3 regions of the Streptomyces sp. NPDC031265 genome follow, and region 2 is predicted to be linked to each of the others. Evidence: predicted binding sites of a transcription regulator. Region 2 holds the regulator's gene; each other region holds the start of a gene.
The links. The regulator HrcA, encoded in region 2, represses chaperone genes, less so after heat shock. The targets are predictions, from matches to a motif close to TTNGCACTCNGNNNNNCNGAGTGCNAA.
Positions count from the first base shown of each region.

Region 1: a site for HrcA is predicted at 2,686-2,712, ahead of groES (co-chaperone GroES). Genes of this name have one in related genera too.
Region 3: a site for HrcA is predicted at 2,022-2,048, ahead of groL (chaperonin GroEL). Genes of this name have one in related genera too.

Region 1 covers NZ_JBVIHM010000009.1:179,270-185,058, reverse strand. The annotation lists gene ACZ499_RS16780 (polysaccharide deacetylase family protein) at 1-358, shown strand, start outside; gene ACZ499_RS16775 (FtsW/RodA/SpoVE family cell cycle protein) at 1,043-2,464, opposite strand; gene groES (co-chaperone GroES) at 2,858-3,166, shown strand; gene groL (chaperonin GroEL) at 3,281-4,909, shown strand; gene ACZ499_RS16760 (ester cyclase) at 5,061-5,753, opposite strand.
Region 2 covers NZ_JBVIHM010000029.1:60-5,848, reverse strand. The annotation lists gene hemW (radical SAM family heme chaperone HemW) at 1-1,133, shown strand, start outside; gene ACZ499_RS32295 (DUF3097 domain-containing protein) at 1,790-2,614, opposite strand; gene ACZ499_RS32290 (MBL fold metallo-hydrolase) at 2,662-3,384, opposite strand; gene hrcA (heat-inducible transcriptional repressor HrcA) at 3,575-4,591, shown strand; gene dnaJ (molecular chaperone DnaJ) at 4,592-5,728, shown strand.
Region 3 covers NZ_JBVIHM010000001.1:567,796-573,584, reverse strand. The annotation lists gene ACZ499_RS02785 (hypothetical protein) at 1-133, shown strand, start outside; gene groL (chaperonin GroEL) at 237-1,859, opposite strand; gene ACZ499_RS02775 (cold-shock protein) at 2,188-2,391, opposite strand; gene ACZ499_RS02770 (MoaD/ThiS family protein) at 2,842-3,117, opposite strand; gene thrC (threonine synthase) at 3,185-4,489, opposite strand; SAM riboswitch class I at 4,507-4,634, opposite strand; gene ACZ499_RS02760 (glucosyl-3-phosphoglycerate synthase) at 4,800-5,747, shown strand.

The DNA of each region.
Region 1 (5,789 bases), on a different contig from region 2:
CGCGCTCTCGTACGAGGAGCAGCGGCACGAGATCTGCGACCAGCAGGACAAGATCGGGAAATGGGCGGGCAAGCGGCCCCGGCTCTTCCGGCCGCCGTACGGCAACTACAACGAGGACACCCTGCGCGCGGCCCAGTCGTGCGGCGTCAAGGCCGTGCCGTTGTGGGCGGCGGAGGCGTTCCCCGACCACATGGAGTGGCGCGAGTGGGACCGGGATCTGCATCCCGGGGACATTGTGCTCACGCACTTCCGGGGGCGGGAGGACTGGAAGGGGACGATGCCGGACATGATCAGGCAGGTCATGAAGGTCATCACGGACAAGGGGTATGCGGTGGCCAGGCTGGAGGATTACGTCTGATGCCCGTGGGGGCGGGGGCGGTTTCCCCCACCCCGCCCGTTCCCGCTGTGACATGTGCGGCTCCGCCGCGTGGCCTCCGGGGGTGGGTGGGGGCTGAGGTGGGCCTCCCGGGGGCTGCGCCCCCGGTACCCGGGGGGCGTCCCCCCGGACCCGGTTTTGGCGGGGGGCGCCCCCCCCTGCACCCCTGGCGGGCCTGCACCTCTGGCGGGGCCTGCACCTCTGGCGGGGCCTGCGGCACCCTGCTCCCCGCTTCGGGGCTCCGCCCCGGCCCCCGGCACGGGGGTGGGTGGGCTACCTGGCCCGGGGGCGCGGCCCCCGGCCCCCGCTCTCGGGGCTCCGCCCCGGACCCCGCTCCTCAAACGCCGGAGGGGCTGAGTTCTGCCCGGGCCCAGCTCCTTCGCACGCCGGGACGGGCTGAATCTGGCCGGGCCCAGCTCCTCGCACCCCGGAGGGGCTGGATGCCCCGAGCCCCCTTCTGCCTTAAGGGGCGCGGGGAACTGCGCGACCAGCCCCCACCCGCCCGCAGAGAAAGAACACGCTCCCCGGGAGCCCGCCCGGCCCGAGCTCCGCATCCCCCTCAGGGGCGCGGGGAACTGCGCGACCAGCCACAGACATCCCGCAGACGCCTCACCCCGCACCCCCCGGAGGGACTGCGCGACCAGCCACAGACATCCCGCAGACGCCTCACCCCGCACCCCCAGACGCCCGCCGCCTCCCCGCCCCATCGCTCACCCGGATCAGCAACGCGATCATCACCCAGTTCGCCACCAGCGACGATCCCCCCTTGGCCAGGAACGGAAGTGCCTTGCCCGTGAGGGGGATCAGGCCGGTCACCCCGCCGACCACCACGAACACCTGGAGCGCCAGCGCCGCCGCCAAACCCGTCGCCAGGAGTTTGCCGAACGCGTCGTGGGCCGCCAGGGCCGTCCGCAGGCCCCGCTGGACCAGTAGTCCGTACAGCAGGAGCACCGCCATCACCCCGGCCATGCCCAGCTCCTCCCCGACCGTGGTCAGGATGAAGTCGCTGCGCCCCGCGAAGCCGACCAGTTCGGGGTGGCCCTCGCCGAGGCCCGTGCCGGTCATCCCGCCGCTGCCGAAGCTGAAGAGCCCCTGCGCCAGTTGGTCTGAGACCAGGCCGGGCGGGCGCTGATCCAGCGGCAGGAAGACGTCGAAGGGGTGCAGCCAGGCCACGATCCGGCCCTTGACGTGCGGCTCGGTCGAGCCGACGACGTACGCCCCGGCGGCCGCCAGCAGCACCCCGCACACGACCCAACTGGTGCGCTCGGTCGCCACGTACAGCATGACCACGAAGAGCCCGAAGAAGATCAGCGACGTGCCCAGGTCGCGTTCGAAGACGAGCACCAGCAGGCTCAGCACCCAGATCGCCACCAGCGGCGCCATCTGGCGGCCCGGCGGCAGCCGGACGCCCAGGACCTTGCGGCCGGTGAGCGCCAGCGAGTCGCGGTGGACCACCAGATAGCCCGCGAAGAACACCGTGATCATGATCTTCACGAACTCGCCGGGCTGGAGCGAGAACGGGCCGAGATAGACCCACCGCTTGGCGCCGTACGTGTCCGCCCCGAAGAACGACGGTGCCATCAGGAGGATCAGCGCCACCGCCATCGAGACATATATGTAGCGCTGAAGGCGCCGGTGGTCGCGCAGCAGCACCACGGTCAGCAGGCAGCCCGCGAGCCCGATGACCGTCCACACCAGCTGCCCCGACGCGGTGGGCGCCGACTTGAACGCCTTCGCGTACGCCGGGTCGAGCCGGTAGAGCAGCACCAGGCCCAGTCCGGACAGGAGCACCGCGAGGGGCAGGATCAGCGGGTCCGCGTACGCCGCGAACCTGCGTACGGTCAGATGCCCGGCCAGTGACATCAGCGTCATGCTGACCGCGAACTCGGCCGTGGCGCGCGGCAGCCCGCCCGTCATCGCCGCCGACACGCAGGCGTGGCCGCCGACCGTGACGACCACGACCAGCGCCAGCAGCAGCGCCTCGGTGCGGCGGCGGGCGGACGCGAGCGCCCGTCCCGGCCCGGCCTCACCGTGGCCGTCGTCGAAGTCGCCGTCCGTGCGGGGCCCTGTTCCCGTACCCGTACGCATCGTCCTCATCGGCCCGACCCTAGGGACCCTTTCGTCTGGATGGCGACGGTTTTTCCGAAACGAGCCGTGTCGCGAAGTCCACAGGGGCAGGGGCGAACCAGATGGGTGAATTCGCCGTCGGCCCGGGCCGGGGGGCTCGGAGGGGGCTCGAAGGGGGAGTCGGGCGCCCCGGCGAAGAGGCCGCGCCGCACCTGCGAAATCCGGTCGCCACAGCCGTCGGCTTGGCACTCCGCTTGACCGAGTGCTAATCGCCGTCCTAGTCTCAGGTCTGGCACTCCCCACTGGAGAGTGCCAACACAGCGACGGGCAGGTCCGGCACCCGCGACGACGGATCCACCTGGTCGCCACCCAAACAGTTAACCCCGTGAGATCTCCGAAGGGGGAGACCGGATCGTGACGACCGCCAGCTCCAAGGTTGCCATCAAGCCGCTCGAGGACCGCATTGTGGTCCAGCCGCTCGACGCCGAGCAGACCACGGCCTCCGGCCTGGTCATTCCGGACACCGCCAAGGAGAAGCCCCAGGAGGGCGTCGTCCTGGCCGTGGGTCCGGGCCGGATCGAGGACGGCAAGCGCGTCGAGCTCGACGTCTCCGTCGGCGACGTCGTGCTCTACAGCAAGTACGGCGGCACCGAGGTGAAGTACAACGGCGAGGAGTACCTCGTCCTCTCGGCCCGCGACGTGCTCGCGATCATCGAGAAGTAATTCATCTCGAAGCGAATGCTTCTGAGCTGCGCCCCTGGCCGCCCCGCTGACAGCCGGGCGGCGAGGGGCGCAGTTTTCGTATCACCGAGTTTCCGAGAGGGCTGAACCGCTCCCATGGCGAAGATCCTGAAGTTCGACGAGGACGCCCGTCGCGCCCTTGAGCGCGGCGTCAACAAGCTTGCCGACACTGTGAAGGTGACGATCGGTCCCAAGGGCCGCAACGTCGTCATCGACAAGAAGTTCGGCGCCCCCACCATCACCAACGACGGTGTCACGATCGCCCGCGAGGTCGAGCTCGACGACCCGTACGAGAACCTGGGCGCCCAGCTCGTGAAGGAGGTGGCGACCAAGACCAACGACATCGCGGGTGACGGCACCACCACCGCCACCGTGCTGGCCCAGGCGCTGGTCCGCGAGGGCCTGCGCAACGTCGCCGCCGGCGCCTCCCCGGCCGCCCTGAAGAAGGGCATCGACGCGGCCGTCAAGGCCGTCTCGGAGGAGCTGCTCGCCACCGCGCGTCCGATCGAGGACAAGTCCGACATCGCCGCCGTGGCCGCGCTCTCCGCGCAGGACACCCAGGTCGGCGAGCTCATCGCCGAGGCGATGGACAAGGTCGGCAAGGACGGTGTCATCACCGTCGAGGAGTCCAACACCTTCGGCCTGGAGCTGGAGTTCACCGAGGGCATGGCCTTCGACAAGGGCTACCTCTCGCCGTACATGGTCTCCGACCAGGAGCGTATGGAGGCCGTCCTCGACGACCCGTACATCCTGATCAACCAGGGCAAGATCTCCTCGATCCAGGACCTGCTGCCGCTCCTGGAGAAGGTCATCCAGGCCGGCGCCTCCAAGCCGCTCCTGATCATCGCCGAGGACGTCGAGGGCGAGGCCCTGTCGACCCTGGTCGTCAACAAGATCCGCGGCACGTTCAACGCCGTGGCCGTCAAGGCCCCGGGCTTCGGCGACCGCCGCAAGGCGATGCTGCAGGACATGGCCACCCTCACCGGTGCCACCGTCATCGCCGAGGAGGTCGGCCTCAAGCTCGACCAGGCCGGTCTGGACGTGCTGGGCTCGGCCCGCCGCGTCACGATCACCAAGGACGACACGACCGTCGTCGACGGTGGCGGCAGCCACGAGGACGTCGTCGGCCGCGTCAACCAGATCAAGGCCGAGATCGAGTCCACGGACTCCGACTGGGACCGCGAGAAGCTCCAGGAGCGCCTCGCGAAGCTCGCCGGCGGCGTGTGCGTGATCAAGGTCGGCGCCGCCACCGAGGTGGAGCTGAAGGAGAAGAAGCACCGTCTGGAGGACGCCATCTCCGCGACCCGCGCCGCGGTCGAGGAGGGCATCGTCTCCGGTGGTGGCTCCGCGCTCGTCCACGCCGTCAAGGTCCTGGAGGGCAACCTCGGCCTGACCGGCGACGAGGCCACGGGTGTCGCGGTCGTCCGCCGCGCCGCGGTCGAGCCGCTGCGCTGGATCGCCGAGAACGCCGGGCTTGAGGGCTACGTCATCACCTCGAAGGTGGCGGAGCTGGAGAAGGGCAACGGCTTCAACGCCGCCACCGGCGAGTACGGCGACCTGGTCAAGGCCGGCGTCATCGACCCGGTCAAGGTGACGCGCTCCGCCCTGGAGAACGCCGCCTCCATCGCCTCCCTGCTGCTCACGACCGAGACCCTGGTCGTCGAGAAGCCGGCCGAGGACGAGGGCGACGCCGGTCACGGCCACGGTCACGGCCACAGCCACTGACCTGCTGTGACGCGCTGACGTCGTACGACGCGTGAAGGCCCCCGTCCCCGGGGATTCCCGGGGACGGGGGCCTTCGGCGTCGGTCGGAGCGCTCCGAGGCTCAGGTCGCTGCGAGGTTCAGACCGTTTCGAGGTTCAGGCCGTTCCGAGGTTCAGACCGCTCCGAGCTGCTTCATCAGGCCCAGCGCGTCCTCGTGCCACCAGCCCTCCTGGATCTTGCCGTCCTTGCAGCGGAAGACCGTGGTGCCGGTCATGGTGCACACCTTGCCGGTGGGCGCGATGCCCATGAAATCGCCCTTGTGGGTGCCGGTCCAGGTCCACAGTGTCACCACGTCGTCGCCCTCGCAGATCTGCCGGTCGAGCGAGAAGGTGAAGTCGAACGCCTCCCGCCACCCGCTGACGTCGCTGCGGATGACGTCGGCCCCGACGACGGTCTCCTCGTCCTTGATGATGTCGTGGTCGGCGTAGTCGGCCGCGAACACCTCGTTGACGGCGTCGAGGTTGCCCCCGACGGCGATCTCGTGGAAGAACCGGCGGACGGTTGCGGCGTTCAACTGCTCGTCGCGGACCACATCGAGGTCGGTGAAGGTGGGCATGCCGTCGCAGAGAGCCACCATCTCCTCGAAGATACGGTTCGTCTCCGGGAGCTTGGAGTTCGCCATGGCCTCGTCGTACGAGGGGAATTCGACGACCTCGACGAAGTGCGACCCGTCGGCGCGGTCCTTGCCGATGAGGCCGCGGGTGGCGGTCCGCTTGCCCTTGGTCTGTTCGACCCACCGGTCCATGAGCTGGTCCAGGTCGTCGAAGTGCTCGGTCTTGAAGTCGATTATCTGTGCGAATTTCATGGCGTCTCCCGGTGCTGCGGTTCCCTGTGCTGCGGG
Region 2 (5,789 bases):
TGCACGTTCCCTACTGCGCCACGCGCTGCGGATACTGCGACTTCAACACGTACACCGCCACGGAGCTGCGCGGCTCCGGCGGCGTCCTGGCGTCCCGGGACAACTACGCCTCCACCCTGACCGACGAGGTCCGCCTCGCCCGGAAGGTGCTCGGCGACGACCCCCGCCCGGTCCGCACGGTCTTCGTGGGCGGCGGCACCCCGACCCTGCTCCCGGCGTCCGACCTGGTCCGCATGCTGTCGGCCGTACGCGAGGAATTCGGCCTGGCGGACGACGCCGAGGTGACGACGGAGGCGAACCCGGAGTCGGTGGACCGGGCGTATCTGGAGGAGCTGAGGGCGGGCGGCTTCAACCGCGTCTCCTTCGGGATGCAGAGCGCGAAGCAGCACGTCCTGAAGATCCTCGACCGTACGCACACGCCGGGGCGCCCCGAGGCGTGCGTCGCCGAGGCGCGGGCGGCGGGCTTCGACCACGTCAACCTGGACCTGATCTACGGGACGCCGGGGGAGACGGACGAGGACTGGCGGGAGTCGCTGGCGGCGGCGGTCGGGGCGGGCCCCGACCACATCTCCGCCTACGCCCTCATCGTCGAGGAGGGCACCCAGCTGGCGCGCCGGATCCGCCGGGGCGAGGTCCCGATGACGGACGACGACGTCCACGCGGACCGCTATCTGATCGCGGACGCGGTGCTCGCGGAGGCGGGCTTCCACTGGTACGAGGTGTCCAACTGGGCCACCACGGAGGCCGGCCGCTGCCTCCACAACGAGCTGTACTGGCGGGGCGCGGACTGGTGGGGCGCGGGGCCGGGAGCCCACTCCCACGTGGGCGGGGTCCGCTGGTGGAACGTGAAGCACCCGGGGGCGTATGCGGCGGCTCTGGCGGGCGGACGCACGCCGGGCGCGGGTCGCGAGGTCCTCTCCTTGTCGGACCGCCGAGTCGAACGCATCCTCCTGGAGCTGCGCCTCCGCGACGGCTGCGCCCTGTCCCTCCTGCACCCGGCCGGCCTCGCGGCGTCCCGCCGCGCCCTGTCGGAGGGGCTCCTGGAGCCGGAGCCGTATCGGGAGGGGCGGGCGGTGCTTACGTTGCGGGGGAGGTTGTTGGCGGATGGGGTGGTGCGGGATTTGGTGGACTGAGCTTTTGAGTCCCCTCGCCTTCCCGTCCCTTCCCGAAAGCCCTCCGGCGGGCGGCCGGGTGGTGGGCCGAGGCGGCTTGCTGGGGGCTGCGCCCCCGGACCCCGTTGCGGGGCTCCGCCCCGGGACCCCTGTTTGTCTGCGGGCTCGTGGGGGCTGGTCGCGCAGTTCCCCGCGCCCCTAAATGCAGGCAGAAGGGGGCGCGGCCACGTTTCAGCCCTCCGGCGTTTGAGGAGCGGGGGGCAGGGAGCGGAGCTCCCGCCCCTTCAGGGGCGGGACTGTGACATGTGCGGCTCCGGCGCGTGGGCGCGCCCAGCCACAGACGGCCTGCAGACGAAGGGGACCGGGGCGGAGCCCCCGGTAGCCCACCCCACCCCGTGCCGGGGTGCGGGGCGAAGTCCCGAAGGCGGGTGCGGGGGGCGCAACCCAGGTACCCCCCACCCCCGTGCCGGGGTCAGGGCGGAGCTCCGAAGGGGGGCAGGGGCCGCAGGCCCGTGAAGGGGCGCGGGGTGCAACCCGGGTACCCCCCCACCCCCGTGCCGGGGTCAGGGCGGAGCCCCGAAGGAGGGCAGGGGCCGCAGGCCCCGAGAAGGGGCGCGGGGCGCGCAGGGCGGAGCCCCGCCCCGGGAGAATCACCTCAGCCACCCCCCCCGGAGTGTTTAGCGAAGGGGCGGGGTGGGGGCCGGATCCGTGACGAAGTCGATCAGTTCCTCCACCCGGCCGAGCAGCTCCGGCTCCAGGTCCCGGTAGGAGCGGACCCCCGACAGGATCCGCTGCCACGCCGCCCCCGTGTTGGGGGGCCAGCCCAGCGCCCGGCACACCCCCGTCTTCCAGTCCTCCCCCCGCGGCACGACCGGCCACGACCCGATCCCCACCGACGCCGGCTTCACCGCCTCCCACACGTCGATGTACGGGTGCCCGGCCACCAGCACGTGCTCCCCCGTGACCGCCGCCGCGATCCGGGACTCCTTGGAGCCGGGGACCAGGTGGTCGACCAGGACGCCCAGGCGCGCGTCGGGGCCGGGGGCGAAGTCCGCGACGATGGCGGGGAGGTCGTCGATGCCCGAGAGGTACTCGACGACCACGCCCTCGATCCGGAGGTCGTCGCCCCAGACCCTTTCGACCAGTTCCGCGTCGTGGCGGCCCTCCACGTAGATGCGCCCGGCGCGTGCGACCCGCGCCCGCGCCCCCGGCACCGCCACGGAGCCGGAGGCGGTGCGCGCCGGGCGTGAGGGGGAGGGTGCCGGCGGCCGTACCAGCGTGACCACCTTGCCCTCCAGCAGGAACCCCCGGGCCTCCATCGGGAACACGCGCTGCTTGCCGAAGCGGTCCTCCAGCGTCACCGTCCCCGCCTCACAGCGGAGCACCGCCCCGCAGAACCCGGTCGTCACCTCCTCGACGACCAGGTCGAGCTCGGCGGGCACCTCGGGGGCCGGGGTCCCCTTCTTCCAGGGCGGAGTCAGGTCCGGGCTGTAGCTGCGCATTCAGATGAGAATACGGGCGGATCATGTGGCCATATGGGTGTACGCCGCTACGACACGCCGAATTCCGCCGCGAGTCGGGTCCGCTGCGCCCGTACGAACGCCGCGTCGACCACCGCCCCGTGCCCCGGCACGTACACCGCGTCCTCGCCGCCCAGGTCGAGCAGCCGGTCCAGCGCTGCGGGCCAGCGGGTGCGGACCGCGTCCGGGCCCGCCTGCGGCTCGCCGGACTCCTCGACCAGGTCGCCGCAGAAGACGATCTCGGGCGACCCCGGCGAGCCCGGGACCAGTACGGCCAGGTCGTGGCCGGTGTGGCCCGGGCCCACGTTCGCCAGCAGCACCTGCCGCCCGCCCAGCTCCAGCGTCCACTCGCCCGTCACGAAGTGGTGCGGGCGCACCAGCAGGTCCGCCGCCTCGGCGGCCTGCGCGGCCGGCACCCCGTGCGCGACGGCGTCGGTCCGCAGGGCGTCGCCGTCGAGCACGCGGTCGATGCCCACCGCCCCGTACACCTCGGCCCCCGAGAACGCGGCCGTGCCGAGCACGTGGTCGAAGTGCGGATGGCTGAGTGCGATGTGCGTCACCCGGCGCCCGAGCAGCGCCTGTGCCTGGGCGCGCAGCTCGGCGCCCTCGCGCAGGGTCGACCCCGTGTCGTACAGCAGGACCGCGTCGGCGCCGACGACCAGCCCGGCCGTCGCGTCCCACCCCGGAAGCCGGCGGCGGCCCACGCCGTCGCCGAGGCGTTCCCAGCCGAACTCTTCCCATCTGACGTCCATGACGTGACGCTATCCCGGGCGGTCGGGGACGGCGTCCGACCGCGCCGCTCCACCGCGCCGCGAGCGTCACGGGCGGCCGCCCTTGCTAGGGGTGTACCGGTCGGCCGTACACTGGCCGGGGGATTGCTGGCACTCGAACGCACAGAGTGCCAGGCAGAGCGCCTAGGGACGACAGCTGGAGGTGTGCGCGGTGCTCAGTGAACGCAGACTTGAGGTCCTGCGCGCCATCGTCCAGGACTATGTCGGGACCGAGGAGCCGGTGGGCTCGAAGGCCCTGACCGAGCGGCACGCGCTGGGAGTCTCCCCGGCGACCGTGCGCAACGACATGGCCGTGCTGGAAGAGGAGGGCTTCATCGCCCAGCCTCACACCAGCGCGGGGCGCATTCCCACCGACAAGGGCTACCGGCTGTTCGTCGACCGGCTCGCGGGCGTCAAGCCGATGTCGTCGCCGGAGCGGCGGGCCATCCAGAACTTCCTGGACGGGGCCGTCGACCTCGACGACGTGGTGGCGCGGACCGTGCGGCTGCTCGCGCAGCTGACGCGGCAGGTCGCCGTCGTGCAGTACCCGTCGCTGACACGGTCCACCGTGCGGCACGTGGAGCTGCTGTCACTGGCCCCGGCCAGACTGATGCTGGTGCTCATCACGGACACCGGGCGGGTCGAGCAGCGGCTGGTCGACTGCCCGGCGCCGTTCGGCGAGACCTCGCTGGCGGACCTGCGGGCCCGGCTCAACAGCCGGGTGGTGGGGCGCCGCTTCGCGGACGTCCCGCAGCTGGTGCAGGACCTGCCGGAGTCCTTCGAGCCGGAGGACCGAGGAACCGTTTCGACGGTGCTCTCCACCCTGCTCGAAACCCTGGTCGAGGAGACCGAGGAGCGGCTGATGATCGGCGGCACCGCCAATCTCACCCGCTTCGGACACGACTTCCCTCTGACGATCAGGCCGGTGCTGGAGGCGCTGGAGGAGCAAGTGGTGCTCCTCAAGCTGCTCGGCGAGGCCAAGGAATCGGGCGTGACCGTACGAATCGGGCATGAGAACGCCCATGAAGGGCTGAACTCCACGTCCGTGGTCTCGGTCGGCTACGGTTCGGGCGGCGAAGCCGTCGCAAAACTCGGCGTGGTCGGACCGACCCGCATGGATTACCCCGGAACGATGGGAGCGGTACGCGCAGTGGCACGTTACGTCGGACAGATCCTGGCGGAGTCGTAAGTGGCCACGGACTACTACGCCGTACTGGGCGTACGCCGCGACGCATCGCAGGACGAGATCAAGAAGGCGTTCCGGCGCCTGGCGCGTGAACTCCACCCGGATGTGAATCCGGACCCGAAGACGCAGGAGCGCTTCAAGGAGATCAACGCTGCCTACGAGGTCCTCTCGGACCCGCAGAAGAAGCAGGTCTACGACCTCGGCGGCGACCCCCTGTCGTCCTCCGGCGGCGGTGGCGCCGGCGGCTTCGGCGCGGGCGGCTTCGGGAACTTCTCGGACATCATGGACGCGTTCTTCGGCAACGCGGCACAGCGCGGCCCGCGCTCGCGCACCCGCCGCGGCCAGGACGCCATGATCCGGCTGGAGATCGACCTCAACGAGGCGGCCTTCGGTACGACCAAGGAGATCCAGGTCGACACCGCGGTGGTGTGTACGACCTGCAGCGGCGAGGGCGCGGCCCCCGGCACCTCGGCGCAGACGTGTGACATGTGCCGCGGCCGCGGCGAGGTCTCCCAGGTGACCCGCTCCTTCCTCGGCCAGGTCATGACCTCCCGCCCCTGCCCCCAGTGCCAGGGCTTCGGGACCGTCGTGCCCACCCCGTGCCCGGAGTGCGCCGGCGACGGCCGCATCCGCTCGCGCCGCACGCTCACGGTCAAGATCCCGGCCGGTGTCGACAACGGCACCCGCATCCAGCTCGCGGGCGAGGGCGAGGTCGGCCCCGGCGGCGGCCCCGCCGGTGATCTGTACGTGGAGATCCACGAGCTCAACCACGATGTCTTCCAGCGCCGTGGCGACGATCTGCACTGCACGGTGACCCTCCCCATGACGGCGGCCTCGCTCGGCACCAAGGTGCCGCTGCAGACGCTGGACGGCATGGAGGAGGTGGACATCCGCCCGGGCACCCAGTCGGGCCAGTCCATCCCGCTGCACGGGCGCGGTGTGACGCATCTGCGCGGCGGCGGACGGGGCGATCTGATCGTCCACGTCGAGGTCACCACCCCGACCAAGCTGGACCCGCAGCAGGAGGACCTGCTGCGCCAGCTGGCCAAACTGCGCGGCGAGGAGCGGCCCCTGGGCCAGTTCCAGCCCGGGCAGCAGGGCTTGTTCTCCCGGCTGAAGGACGCGTTCAACGGCCGCTGACGGTTTGGCCCGGTCTTTGTGTGCGGGCCGGTGGTGGGGGGGGGGGGGGGGGGGGGGGGGG
Region 3 (5,789 bases), on a different contig from region 2:
CGGCACGGACCCGGCGGCGTACGACATCACCGGCTCCGGCACCCACGCGGCGTTCTGCATGCACCTCACCGTCAGCCCGTTCGGCGGCGGGAAGGCGGTGATCAGGGCCCGGGTCACGGACGGCACCTGCTGACCCCGCCCCGGCCGCCCCCGGACACGCCGGAGGGCGGCACCCCTGCGAACAGGAGTGCCGCCCTCGGCGTACAGCGTTATGGAGCCACCGATCCCTGAGGGGATCAGAAGTCCATGTCACCGCCCGGCATGCCGCCCGGAGCGGCCGCAGAGGCCTTCTCCGGCTTGTCGGCGATGACGGCCTCGGTGGTGAGGAACAGCGCGGCGATCGACGCGGCGTTCTGCAGCGCGGAACGCGTCACCTTCGCCGGGTCGATGATGCCCTCGGCGATCATGTCGACGTACTCGCCGGTCGCGGCGTTCAGGCCGTGACCGATCGGAAGGTTGCGCACCTTCTCGACGACGACGCCGCCCTCAAGACCACCGTTGACGGCGATCTGCTTCAGCGGGGCCTCCAGGGCGAGCTTCACGGCGTTGGCGCCGGTCGCCTCGTCACCCGACAGGTCCAGCTTCTCGAAGACCGAGGAGGCCTGCAGCAGGGCCACGCCACCACCGGCGACGATGCCCTCCTCGACGGCCGCCTTCGCGTTGCGAACGGCGTCCTCGATGCGGTGCTTGCGCTCCTTGAGCTCCACCTCGGTGGCGGCGCCGGCCTTGATGACGGCCACGCCGCCGGCCAGCTTCGCCAGACGCTCCTGGAGCTTCTCGCGGTCGTAGTCCGAGTCCGAGTTCTCGATCTCGGCACGGATCTGGTTGACCCGGCCCGCGACCTGCTCGCTGTCGCCGGAGCCGTCCACGATCGTGGTCTCGTCCTTGGTGATGACGACCTTGCGGGCGCGGCCCAGCAGGTCGAGACCCGCGTTCTCCAGCTTGAGGCCGACCTCCTCGGAGATGACCGTGCCGCCGGTGAGGATGGCGATGTCGTTCAGCATCGCCTTGCGGCGGTCGCCGAAGCCCGGGGCCTTGACGGCCACGGACTTGAAGGTGCCACGGATCTTGTTCACGACCAGGGTCGAGAGGGCCTCGCCCTCGACGTCCTCGGCGATGATCAGGAGCGGCTTGCCCGACTGCATGACCTTCTCAAGGAGCGGCAGCAGGTCCTTGACCGAGCCGATCTTCGAGTTGACGATCAGGATGTACGGGTCGTCGAGCGCGGCTTCCATGCGCTCCATGTCGGTCGCGAAGTACGCCGAGATGTAGCCCTTGTCGAAGCGCATGCCCTCGGTGAGCTCAAGCTCCAGACCGAAGGTCTGGGACTCCTCGACCGTGATGACGCCTTCCTTGCCGACCTTGTCCATCGCCTCGGCGATGAGCTCGCCGATCTGGGTGTCGGCGGCGGAGATGGAGGCCGTCGAAGCGATCTGCTCCTTGGTCTCGACATCCTTCGCCTGCTCCAGCAGCGCACCGGAGACGGCCTCGACGGCCTTCTCGATGCCGCGCTTCAGAGCCATCGGGTTGGCGCCGGCGGCCACGTTGCGCAGACCCTCGCGGACGAGAGCCTGGGCGAGGACGGTCGCGGTGGTCGTACCGTCACCGGCGACGTCGTCCGTCTTCTTGGCGACTTCCTTGACCAGCTCGGCGCCGATCTTCTCGTACGGGTCCTCGAGCTCGATCTCCTTGGCGATGGAAACACCATCGTTGGTGATCGTGGGGGCGCCCCACTTCTTCTCGAGGACGACGTTGCGGCCCTTGGGGCCAAGGGTGACCTTGACGGCGTCGGCGAGCTGGTTCATCCCGCGCTCGAGACCGCGCCGTGCCTCCTCGTCGAACGCGATGATCTTGGCCATGTGAAGTGGTCCTCCCGGACAGGGGTGGATTCTCCGGATCGAGCAAGCGCCCGCGACGGACGGCCTGCGCGCCTTGTGGTTCCTTACCCCACGCGGCTCGCGGACCTCACCGACCCGATCCTGGTTCTGTCACTCTCACTCGGAGAGTGCTAACGCCAATGATTAGCACTCGACCCAGGAGAGTGCAAGGCCGTCCCACCGTCCCGGCCGGGTCCCGGACACCTCCGCGCCGACCCCCGGGCCCGGACGCGCACGTGGGGCCCGCATCCATTTACAGAGGATGCGGGCCCCACGTGCGTGAGTGCGTCGGTGGCCGATCGCGCCGAGATCAGACGGCGAGCTTGACCATGTCCGCCTGCGGACCCTTCTGGCCCTGCGAGATCTCGAACTCGACTCGCTGACCTTCTTCAAGGGTGCGGTACCCGTCCATCTGGATCGCGCTGTAGTGGACGAAAACATCCGCACCACCGTCGACCGCGATGAAGCCGTACCCCTTCTCCGCGTTGAACCACTTGACGGTGCCCTGAGCCATGCCTAACTCCCCTATTACTGGCCCTTGCACGGGACCGCACTTCGCGGACCCGGGTCAGACCTCCACCCTCCGACAGGAGAGGGTGTGCGCCGGAACGCGTCGACCGCGGCTGAATGTATCTGCCCAACTGCCCTCTGCAACAGGTCAATCGGACGAGAATTCCGGGCAGGGGTGAAGAGCGGAATGCCGCGAAATTCAGCATTCCGGGGCAAGTCGGGCCGGGCAAAGCGCACTTAAGGAGCAATATGCTCGAACACTTTGACTGCTTCTCGACGCCGGTTCGTCGCGTTCTCATATGCACGTGGCACGCGCAACGAAGGGGACTTCCCCACTGTACCGCGCTCAACCACACTGAATTGCCCCCTCCGCTTAGCTTGCGGAGGGGGCAATTCAGGTAACTGTGCGTGTGACGCGCCTATGTCCAGCAGCCGTCGGCACTTTGCTCGACGGTCAGCCTCCGGCGACGGCCGGAATGATCGAGACGCCCGCGCCGTCCGGCGTCGCCGTCTCCAGGCCCTGCTCGAAGCGGACGTCGTCGTCGTTGACGTACACGTTGACGAAGCGGCGCAGCTTGCCCTGGTCGTCCAGCACCCGGGCGGCGATCCCGGCGTGGTTCTTCTCCAGGTCGGCGATGACCTCGGCGAGGGTGCCACCCTCGGCCGCGACCTCGGACTTGCCGCCGGTGTACGTACGGAGAATGGTGGGGATGCGGACGTTGACGCTCATGTCTTCTGCCTTCCGTGCTCTCGAGACGATGGGGGTCCCTCCCTGCTCCTTAAGAGCTTGGGGGAGGTCAGCCGGCCAGGCCGGCACCGCGGAACGCGTCCAGGCTCGGGCGGATGGTCGCGGACGGTCCAGTGGTCGGCGCCACCGCGTCCAGGGTCTTGAGACCGTCACCCGTGTTGAGGACGACAGTAGTCAGGGTCGGGTCCAGGAGCCCGTTCTCGATGAGCTTCCGTGTGACGCCGACCGTCACGCCGCCCGCCGTCTCGGCGAAGATGCCCTCGGTCCGGGCGAGCAGCTTGATCGCGTCCACGACCTGCTCGTCGTTCACGTCCTCCACCGCGCCGCCGGTGCGCCGGGCGATGTCCAGGACGTACGGGCCGTCCGCCGGGTTGCCGATGGCCAGCGACTTGGCGATGGTGTCCGGCTTCTGCGGCCGTACGACGTCGTGGCCCGCCTTGAAGGCGGTGGATACCGGAGAGCAGCCCTCCGCCTGAGCGCCGAAGATCTTGTACGGCTTGTCCTCGACCAGGCCCAGCTTGATCAGCTCCTGGAGACCCTTGTCGATCTTGGTGAGCTGGGAGCCGGAGGCGATCGGGATGACGATCTGGTCCGGGAGCCGCCAGCCGAGCTGTTCGCAGATCTCGTACGCCAGCGTCTTGGAGCCCTCGCCGTAGTACGGGCGCAGGTTCACGTTCACAAAGCCCCAGCCCTCGCCGAGCGGGTCCCCGATGAGTTCCGAGCAGAAGCGGTTGACGTCGTCGTAGTTGCCCTCGATGCCGACCAGCTCGCCGCCGTACACCGCGGCCATGACGACCTTGCCCTGCTCCAGGTCGTGCGGGATGAACACGCAGGAGCGGAAGCCCGCCCGGGCGGCGGCCGCGCCGACCGCGCCCGCGAGGTTGCCGGTGGAGGAGCAGGAGAGCGTGGTGAAGCCGAAGGCGCGGGCGGCCTCGACGGCGATGGCGACGACGCGGTCCTTGAAGGAGTGCGTCGGGTTGCCGGAGTCGTCCTTGACGTAGAGGCCGCCGGTGACGCCCAGCTCACGGGCGAGATTGTCGGCCTTGACGAGCTTGGTGAATCCCGGATTCAGGTTGGGCTTTTCAGCCACATTGGCCGGAACAGGCAGCAGCGGCGCATAGCGCCAGATGTTCTCCGGGCCCGCTTCGATACGCTTGCGCAGCGCCTCGGGGTCGCCCGTCGGAAGGTCGTACGCGACTTCGAGCGGCCCGAAACAAAGGGCGCAGGCGAAGATCGGGCCGAGGTCGAACCGCTCGCCGCATTCCCGGCAGGAAAGCGCGACGGCGGGACCGAGGTTCACAGTGGTGGCGGCATTGGCGGTGTTGGCGGTGTTGTCAACGGTGTGCACAGCCATGATGGCGAGGCCCTTTCTCCTCATCTTCCCCATGGCGCATTTCGCCATGAGACGGAATTGGCACCTTCCCCACCGTGACCTCGCGGTCGGCAGGAGGGTTGCCGGGACTTCAACGGGCCGTTCCCTCAGTCCCTCTGGATGAGCGCTGTGGCACTGGGTCCAGGACCCAGGCATTTGTTCGCGCGACGACCCCCGACATGCGACGGTCATCCGCGTTGTTCAAGACTGTAACCGAAGGCCCGGACGGTTGAGATAGTCGTCCGAACCGCGAGATGGATCACACGAGAACCGCACAAGGAGGCTTCCGATCGTGCTGGAAGAGGTGGAGCGCTGGCTGAGCAGGCGTTCCTGGTCGGCGGCCGACCGCCCGCTGGACGGGATCCTGGCCGCCAAGCGCCGCAGCGCCACCACGGTCAGCGTCGTCCTGCCGGCGCTCGACGAGGAGGCCACGGTCGGGCAGATCGTCGCCGCGATCCGGCGCGAGCTGATGACCGCCGCCGTGCCCCTGGTGGACGAGCTGGTGGTGATCGACTCCGGCTCCACCGACCGTACGGCCGAGGTCGCCGCCGCCGCGGGCGCCCGCGTGGTGCACCGGGACGCGATCCTGCCCCGGATACCCGCCCTGCCCGGCAAGGGCGAGGTCCTGTGGCGCTCCCTGCTGGTCACCACGGGTGACATCGTCTGCTTCATCGACGCGGACCTGAGGGACTTCGACCCGGCCTTCGTCTCCGGGATCGTCGGCCCGCTCCTGACCGACGCGGACGTGGACTTCGTCAAGGCGATGTACGACCGGCCGTTCGGCAACGCCCCAGGTCAGGGCGGCCGGGTCACCGAACTCGTGGCCCGGCCCCTGCTCAACCTCCACTGGCCGCAGCTGGCCGGGTTCGTCCAGCCGCTGGGCGGCGAGTACGCGGCCCGGCGCTCGCTCCTGGAGCGGCTGCCGTTCCCCGTCGGTTACGGAGTGGAGCTGGGACTGCTCGTCGACGCGCTGCACACGGTGGGCCTGGACGCGCTGGCCCAGGTCGACGTGGGCGTGCGCAAACACCGCCACCAGGACGGCCAGGCGCTCGGCCGGATGGCGGCGGCGATCTACCGCACCGCCCAACTCCGCCTCTCCCGGGCCCACTTGGTGCGCCCGTCGCTGACCCAGTTCGAGCGGGGCGAGGACGGATTCGTCCCGCGCACGTACGCGGTGGACACCGAGGAGCGGCCGCCGATGCGTGAGATCGGCGAGTACGCGGTGCATCGGGCGGCGTAAGCGGGCGCGACCATCGGAGGTCCGCGCCTCCATTCGTACGTT